One region of the Bacillus cereus group sp. Bce041 genome, then DNA from elsewhere that is predicted to be linked to it. Evidence: riboswitches for the same ligand, from Rfam matches in the RefSeq annotation. Region 1 holds a riboswitch; each other region holds the start of a gene.

Region 1 (2,204 bases):
TCTTTTGAAAGTTGTTACAATTCTAGTGACAAATGATATAATCTTTCCAGTATTTTGTAAAGAGAAAAATAAGAATGGGGCTGAAAAAATGAAAGTCGCATGTATTCAAATGGATATTGTTTTTGGAGATGTAGAAAAAAATATTGAGAATGCTAAAAATAAAATAAGTGAAGCTATGAAGGAAAGGCCAGATGTTATCGTCTTACCAGAACTATGGACAACAGGATATGATTTAACGAGACTTTCTGAAATTGCAGATAGGGATGGAGTGGAAATGAAAGAAAAGTTAATAGAATGGGCGAAGCGATATGATGTACATATTGTTGGTGGGTCCATAGCAAAGCAAACAGAGCAAGGCGTTACAAATACGATGTATGTTGTAAATAATGAAGGACAGTTAGTCAACGAATATAGTAAAGTACATTTATTTCAGCTTATGGATGAACATAAATATTTAATAGCTGGTAATGGTACGGGCGAATTTAAGCTAGATGATGTTGAATGCGCTGGAACAATTTGTTATGATATTCGTTTTCCAGAGTGGATGCGTGTTCATACTGCTAAAGGGGCAAAAGTATTATTTGTTGTAGCTGAATGGCCATTAGTTCGTTTAGCACATTGGCGTTTGCTATTGCAAGCAAGAGCAGTTGAAAATCAGTGTTATGTTGTTGCGTGTAATAGAGCAGGGAAGGATCCGAATAATGTGTTTGCAGGTCATTCTTTAATTGTGGATCCTTGGGGTGAAGTTGTAGTAGAGGCGAATGAAGAGGAATCAATTTTATTTGGAGAGCTTGAATTCGAGAAAATTAAAGAAGTACGTAAAGGAATTCCAGTTTTTGCGGATCGCCGTCCAGAATTATACAAATAAAATGTTGACAAGTGATTTTTATTCTTGGTATAGTCTTCAACATAAAGTTAAAAATTCAAAAAATTATACAACTCTTATCAAGAGCAGGTGGAGGGATTTGGCCCGATGAAGCCCAGCAACCGACCGTAATACCATTGTGAAATGGGGCGTTTATTACGCCAAAAGGCACGGTGCTAATTCCAGCAGAAAGTAAAACTTTCTGGCAGATAAGAGGGGAGAAGATAAACTTCAAACCTCTTTCTTAGTGGAAAGAGGTTTTTCTATGTTAGAAAAACCTCTGAATTTAAAAAGGGGGAGAAGAAGATGGGATATTATTCATTAACAGAAATAACAGCTGTACAATATGCGAAAGATCATGGCTATTTTGAAGAGAAGGCAAATGTCATTTGTCATGAAATTGGAGATGGAAACTTAAATTACGTGTTCAAATTAGATGATGGAGAGAAATCCATTATAATAAAACAAGCACTGCCTTATGCGAAAGTAGTTGGTGAAAGCTGGCCATTGTCTATAAAAAGAGCAACGATTGAAAGCAAGGCATTACAAATTTTTGCGCAGTATGTACCGGATTATGTTCCAGTAGTGTACAGTCATGACGAAGAGTTAGCGATAACGGTAATAGAAGACTTATCAAGACTAACAATTACAAGAAAAGGATTAATAGACGGAGAAGAATATCCGCTTTTATCCCAGCATATTGGTCGTTTTCTAGCACATGTTTTATTTTACACTTCAGATTTTGGTTTACAGTCAGAAGAGAAGAGGATACTAGAAGGTACCTTTGTAAATCCGGACCTATGTAAAATTACAGAGGATTTAGTGTTTACAGATCCGTTTGGGCATTATGATACAAATGATTATGAGCCAGATTTACAGCTCGTGGTTGATGAACTTTGGAGTGATAAAACTTTAAAACTAAAAGTAGCACAATATAAATATAAGTTCTTAACAAGAAAAGAAACTCTTATTCATGGTGATTTACATACTGGTAGTATTTTTTCGTCACCTTCTGAAACGAAAGTGATTGATCCAGAATTTGCGACATATGGCCCATTTGGGTTTGACATAGGTCAATTTATTGCAAATCTATTATTAAATGCGTTATCTAGAGAAGAAGAAAAGAGAAGTGTACTATTTTTCCATATAGAAAAGACGTGGAGTTATTTTGTAGAGACTTTTACAAAGTTATGGATTGGAGAAGGTGTAGAAGCATATACGAAAGAAAAACAATGGTTACCAATTATTTTGCAAAATATCTTTACTGATGCTGTTGGATTTGCCGGATGTGAACTAATTCGTAGAACAATTGGTTTAGCTCATGTAGCAGATTTAGATG
Region 2 (2,204 bases), 190 kb from region 1:
GTAGAAAGTGTTGTCTACAATAAGGAGTAGTCCGTTCCTTTTCGCTACAGTTGCGACAGCAGCAATATCAGTAACTTGCATTAATGGATTAGTTGGAGTTTCTATGAAAATAGCCTTCGTTTCAGTTGTGATAGCTTGCTCAATTTGTTTAATAGACTGTGTATTTACGTATCTACATCGAACATTCCACTTTTTTTCATGCTCAGAAAATAATCGATACGTTCCCCCGTATAAATCTTCAGATACAATAAGTTCGTCTCCAGAGCGGAATAGAGAAAGGACGAGGAGAACAGCCGCCATCCCTGAACTACAGGCATAACCTTGTTCGCCATATTCTAAGTCTGCGATCGCCTGTTCTAAAAGACCTCGAGTTGGATTGCCAGTTCGTGAATAGTCAAAGCCAGTAGATTTACCAATTCCTTCGTGACGATAAGCGGTTGAGAAATAAACTGGTGGATTAACCGTTCCGGTTGTAGTTTCACTGCGATTTCCGATTTGTGCTAGTTTTGTTTCGATTGTTGACATATGAAAATTCCTCCTTTTTAAATTGAAACATTAAGTGAATATAAAATAAAAAAAGCCTTCTAAGAAGAAGGCTTTCGGTTTGAATAGAGTCTTCTTCTCATCTGTCAAATCTTTCACAATTTGCTGGAATTAGCACCTTATTAACAAAATGTTAATGGTTGCTGAGGCGTCACAGGGCCAGTCCCTCTACCTCTCTAGATAAGAATGTTCGTATGAAATTTTTATTATGTTTTTAACTTTACAATAAAATATAACTGAATTGCAACTTTATTTTAAATAATTTTTATTTTTCCGCAAGTGTCATTGACTTTTACTTTTGTGCATGCTAAATTTATTAAAAAATTTACAAACATTGTTAAAAGGGGAACGCATTTCCTTTTAGCTACATAAATAAAATAATAAAGACAACTCTTATTGAGAGCGGTGGAGGGAAAGGCCCTGTGAAACCCGGCAACCTTCAAACGAAATGTTTGAAACGGTGCTAATACCTGCAAAACGAATGTTTTGCATAATAAGAGGAGGAACGATTATGTCCCCCTCTTCAAAGTGAAGAGGGGGTTTTTATATTGATAGAAATGAGGGAGAGTCGTGAAATTACTAGATTTATTATCAAAAGGAATTGTAATAGGTGATGGTGCGGTTGGGACGTTATTGCATTCACATGGTTTGCAAAGTAGCTTTGAAGAATTGAATGTATCTGATCCAGACTTAATTATATCGATTCATAAACAATATGTAGCTGCTGGAGCAGATGTAATTCAAACGAATACGTATGGAGCAAATGAGGCGAAATTACGTATGTATGGTTTAGAAAATCAAGTTACAGAAATTAATAGAGCGGCAGTAAAACTAGCGAAAGCATCTGTGACAGATAAAAATGCAATTTTAGGAACAATTGGTGGTATGAAACATATCGGAGCTGTTACAACGACTGATATGGAAAGAGAGTTTATGTTACTTGAACAGGCAGGGGCTTTACTAGAAGAACAGGTTGATGGATTACTATTAGAAACTTTTTACGATGAATTTGAATTACTTCATGCCGTTAAAGTATTGCGTAAGCAAACGAATATTCCAATTGTTGCGCAATTAGCGTTACATGAAGCAGGTACGACTCAAAATGGAAATGATGTCAATGAAATATTAAAGCAACTTATAGATTACGGTGCAAATGTTGTTGGATTGAATTGTCAACTAGGGCCGCTTCATATGACGGAAGCTTTCAAAATGATATCGATTCCTCAAAATGGCTATTTATCAGCATACCCAAATGCAGGCCTCCCGAATTATGTGGATGGACGTTACGTATATGAGGGAAGCCCAGCTTATTTTGAAGCGATGACACCGAGATTTATTGAGCAAGGTATTCGGTTATTGGGTGGTTGTTGTGGTACGACTCCAGAACATATTCAAAGTATGAAGCGCGCTGTTGCGAATATTACCCCTGTAATAGAAAAAGACACGATTCAAAGGCCGAAAGTCGTTCATACGCATGAGAAACGTTCGAAGGCTCACGTCACTCTAGCAGAGAAAGCGAAAAAACAAACGACAGTTGTAGTGGAATTAGATCCACCGAAAACGTTAGATACACAGCGTTTTTTTGAAGGAGCAAGAGCGTTAAAAAGAGCGGGAGCAGATGCTATTACTCTAGCAGATAATTCATTAGCATCGCCTCGTGT
Region 3 (2,204 bases), on a different contig from region 1:
TCTTGTTGTGTAAATATAAACATTTTATAAAATGTTTCAAGAAGGGTTTTTTTTATAAAATACTTCGTTTATAATGGAGGAAAATATCGACATGAGATTGATTGCTCATGTAGCGGTTCAGTAGTGTTATGAAAAGATAAGAAGGGGTGCACACGCATCCTTTTTTCTATGCAGATATTATGAAAGAGGTGGTATGATGGAATTAACATTAAATTCGACTGTATGTTTACACACGATTCAATTTCGAAAAGAGCAAAAGAATTATATTGTAAAAGATACAATTACAGGAGAAAAATATGAAATGCCGCCACTTTGGATTGATGCATTGGCAATGATGCGTGACGGTTTTTTATTGGGGGAAATTGAGGATAAATTAAAAGAAGAGTATCCATCCGAAGAAGTGAATATGTTAGCATTCACGAGGCAACTGTTAGAACTAGAACTTGTTGAAATGGTAGATGGAGAAGAGATAGCTTGCACAAAGAAGAAAGAGATAGATTGTTTAGCTTGGGTGCGTCCTCGTGTGGAACAATTCTTTCTTAATTTAAATAGAAAATATAGAAGCAAAGACCAGTAGTGGCCTTTGCTTTTTTTATAGGCTGTGTTTAAAAAATAACAGCAAATGCTCTTGCGAAAGCACCGTCACTATTTTTAATTTTTAAAGGTGCTGCTGAGAAAAAGAAACGTTTTGCTTCGATAGCATCTAGATTTGTTAAGTTTTCAATTAAGTAAATATCATTCCCTAGTAATATGTGATGAATCGGTGATGTTTCTGTTGTGACTTCATCAGGAGAAATGAAATCTAAACCGATAGATTTTACTTTTAATCGCACTAGTTCTTTAGCTAATTCTTCAGAAAGATAAAATGCTTCCTTCTCATAAGCTTCTGTATTCCATTTTGTGGATAGATTAGAATGAAAAATAACAATATCACCTTCTTTTATGTCAGTATTATGCAATACTGTCTTAGGTAATTTTCGCTCTTGAATATGTGTTACATCTATAAGAACAGCTTCACCTACAAATTGATCCAGCGGTAATTGATCGATGGTCGTTGCGCCTGAAATAAAATGCGCAGGAGCATCACAATGCGTGCCAACATGAACGACAGAATGAAAATCTGTAACTTGATATCCTGATTCTTCAACACTTGTAACAGCTTCTAGTTGTATTTTAGGTGTTCCAGGAAATTGAGACATATTATTTTCAAATGTTTGTGATAAATCAATTACTTTCATTTTACATACCTCCAATATATGTTTTTCAAATAATAAAAAGCTCATCCTTCAGTATCAAGAAAGATGAGCTTTACATGCTAGTTGAGTTTTATCTTCCAAAATGCATTGCATTTTGCAGGAATTAGCACCTATTCAGTTTGTATAAACTGAGGTTGCTGGGCTTCAAAGGGCCGGTCCCTCTGCCTCTCTTGATAAAGAAGTATTCAGTTTTTAAAATCGGAATTTTCCGATATTTAAATTGTAATTCATTTCCTTTTTGCGTGCAATACAAAATAGGTATTCACCCAAATAAAGCTGCTCGCATATTGTAGCTTATGTAAATAGAATGCTGCGAAGGAGTGAGTGCAGTGACAGGAAATGTATTAAATTATTATGCTGGTGGTAATACAGCTAGGGGATTTCACAATTTATACGAAGAGAATTTAAAAGGATTAGACAGATTATTTATCTTAAAGGGTGGCCCAGGAACGGGAAAATCTTCTTTAATAAAGGCAATAGGTCGTGAATGGATTGAAAAAGGATATGATATTGAATTTTTACATTGTTCTTCTGATAATAAATCGGTTGATGGTGTAATTATCCCACAATTAAAAGTAGGAATTGTTGATGGGACATCGCCGCATGTTATTGAGCCAAAAATGCCAGGAGTTGTTGAAGAGTATATAAATTTAGGAATTGCTTGGGACTCAGATAAACTAAGAAAGCAGAAGTTAGAAATTGAAAGATTTGTTTCAGAAGCAAGCAAAGCTTTTCAGTCTGCTTACGCACGTTTTAAAGAGGCATTGGTTATACATGATGAGTGGGAGAAGATATATATTGATAATATAGATTTTAATAAAGCAAATGAACTAACCAATCAGCTAATCCAGAAATTATTTGCAGATAAAAGCGGGAGACAATCGCTTGTAAAACATCGTTTTTTAGGAGCTGCTACACCGAAAGGAGCAGTTGATTTTGTTCCTAATT
Region 4 (2,204 bases), on a different contig from region 1:
TATCGCAGGTGTACCGGGCGTATCATTCGTTGTATTATTAGCGACACTTGGTACAGTAGGTATTCCACCTGAAGGCTTAGCGTTCATTGCTGGTATTGACCGTATTTTAGATATGGCTCGTACAGCAGTTAACGTTGTAGGAAACTCTTTAGCAGCTGTAGTTATGTCTAAGTGGGAAGGTCAATATGACGCTGAAAAAGGACAAGCTTATTTAAAAGAGATTTCTGAAAAGGGTCAAGCGGCTTAATTATAATATGAACAAGCTCTCACATAATATGTGGGAGCTTTTCTGTATATAGAAGAGGAGTAGACATAATGAAACGTAAATATGGTGACGGTTCTTCGTGGAAGAGACTAATAGAAAAGAGTTATACGGTTAAGCAAATGGAAGAGGGAATGCTCGGAATACTGGATATAAAAAAGGTGAGAGAGCCTAGTTGTAAAGAATATGATGGTGAAGAACTTTGTATTGCAGCGGATCAGTATACGTGGATTCAATATTTCATAGACGGGAAAAACTTTGCGATTACCGCTATGTTAGATGATCAGAAAAAATTAGTGCAATATTATATCGATGTGGCGAAAGAATATAAAATAGACGATCGTGGTTTACCGTATTTTGATGATTTATATTTAGATGTAGTATTATTATCTAGCGGTAAGGTGTATGTATTAGATGAAGAGGAGCTAGAGGATGCTTATAAAAGTGGTGATGTCACGAAGGAAGAGTATGAGCTAGCTTGGTACACTACGAAATGGATATTAGCAACAATAAAAAATAGTGAATTTTATTGGATTTCAATATTGGAAGAAGAAATCGAAAAGTTAAAATGATTGTTGTATTCAAATTTTTGTATAATTACCAAAAAAATCTATACAAAAAATAATTGACTTTTGTTTTGTAAGCGAGTAAAGTTAGGGAAGAAATTATTATTAAAAAATAAATATGAAACCTTCTTATAAAGAGAGGCGGAGGGACTGGCCCTACGATGCCTCGGCAGCGGACTCGATTTCAGAGTGCTGTGCCAAATCCAGCAAGCATGTGCTTGAAAGATGAGAAGAGCGTTTCTTATAGATGTATAAGACCTCTTCTCATCGGAAGAGGTCTTTTGTTATTCATTAGAAAAAGGTTGAAACTAGGGAGAGATGGTACTTTGAAAGAAACGAGAGGAAATGGTTTAGCTTTATTACCACTTGGGATATTTTTGGCGCTATTTATTGGTTCTGGAATTATTACAGGTGATTTCTATAAATTGCCAATACTTGTAGCGATTTCAATTGCTGTAGGAGTCGCTTTAGTGATGAATCGTAAAGAAAGTTTTAATGTGAAAGTAGAGCGGTTCGCTAAAGGTGCAGGAAATCCGGATATCATGATTATGGTATTAATTTTTGTGCTTGCAGGTGCATTTTCTGAAACTGCTAAAGGAATGGGCGGAGTAGACTCAACTGTTAATTTAGCGTTAACTATTTTACCGCCAGGATTTATCGTAGCTGGAATCTTTGTTATTGGTGCATTTATTTCATTAGCGATGGGAACTTCAATGGGAACAATTGCAGCATTAGCGCCGATTGCTGTAGGTATTAGTGGTCAAACTGATATCTCAATTGCGCTTGCAATGGCTACTGTTGTTGGCGGAGCGATGTTTGGTGATAATTTATCATTTATTTCAGATACAACAATCGCAGCTGTTCGTTCACAAGGAACAGAAATGAAAGATAAGTTTAAAACGAACTTTTTAATTGTGTTACCAGCGGCTATTATTACAATTGTACTATTAGTAATAGTTACTTCAGGAAGTGACACGCAGATTAAAGCACATAGCTTTGATTGGATAAAGATTTTACCGTACGCAGGAGTACTTATTACAGCGTTACTTGGCTGGAATGTACTTATTGTATTAACTGGTGGAACTGTACTATCTGGTGTTATCGGTCTTATAGATGGAAGTTACACGTTAGAAAGTTTCTTTAAAAGTGTAACGACTGGAATGGGCGGTATGATGGAGTTAGTATTACTTGCTATATTAATTGGCGGTATGGTTGAATTAATCCAATATAATGGTGGTATTCAATATTTAATGAATGTATTAACACGTAATATTCGTTCGAAAAAAGGAGCGGAATTTGGTATTGCTGGTTTAGTGAGTATGACGAATATGTGTACAGCGAATAATACGATTTCAATTATCTTTACAGGCCCGCTT

What was found. A riboswitch is a leader RNA that binds a small molecule or an ion and turns the genes downstream of it on or off. The one in region 1 is predicted to bind S-adenosylmethionine.
Region 2: another riboswitch for S-adenosylmethionine. It lies ahead of ACUN13_RS02700 (bifunctional homocysteine S-methyltransferase/methylenetetrahydrofolate reductase); the one in region 1 lies ahead of mtnK (S-methyl-5-thioribose kinase).
Region 3: another riboswitch for S-adenosylmethionine. It lies ahead of ACUN13_RS21640 (cyclase family protein); the one in region 1 lies ahead of mtnK (S-methyl-5-thioribose kinase).
Region 4: another riboswitch for S-adenosylmethionine. It lies ahead of ACUN13_RS08280 (Na+/H+ antiporter NhaC family protein); the one in region 1 lies ahead of mtnK (S-methyl-5-thioribose kinase).

What each region holds. Positions count from the first base shown of each region.
Region 1 covers NZ_JBQXON010000001.1:326,209-328,412, reverse strand. Annotated here, with positions in the region: gene ACUN13_RS01610 (carbon-nitrogen family hydrolase) at 5-868, shown strand; SAM riboswitch class I at 940-1,081, shown strand; gene mtnK (S-methyl-5-thioribose kinase) at 1,172-2,204, shown strand, end outside.
Region 2 covers NZ_JBQXON010000001.1:513,344-515,547, reverse strand. Annotated here, with positions in the region: gene metI (cystathionine gamma-synthase/O-acetylhomoserine thiolyase) at 1-525, opposite strand, end outside; SAM riboswitch class I at 620-730, opposite strand; SAM riboswitch class I at 934-1,043, shown strand; gene ACUN13_RS02700 (bifunctional homocysteine S-methyltransferase/methylenetetrahydrofolate reductase) at 1,114-2,204, shown strand, end outside.
Region 3 covers NZ_JBQXON010000007.1:134,918-137,121, reverse strand. Annotated here, with positions in the region: gene ACUN13_RS21645 (hypothetical protein) at 197-577, shown strand; gene ACUN13_RS21640 (cyclase family protein) at 606-1,238, opposite strand; SAM riboswitch class I at 1,324-1,436, opposite strand; gene ACUN13_RS21635 (PRK06851 family protein) at 1,586-2,204, shown strand, end outside.
Region 4 covers NZ_JBQXON010000002.1:452,504-454,707, reverse strand. Annotated here, with positions in the region: gene gltP (glutamate/aspartate:proton symporter GltP) at 1-247, shown strand, start outside; gene ACUN13_RS08285 (DUF402 domain-containing protein) at 316-834, shown strand; SAM riboswitch class I at 955-1,060, shown strand; gene ACUN13_RS08280 (Na+/H+ antiporter NhaC family protein) at 1,155-2,204, shown strand, end outside.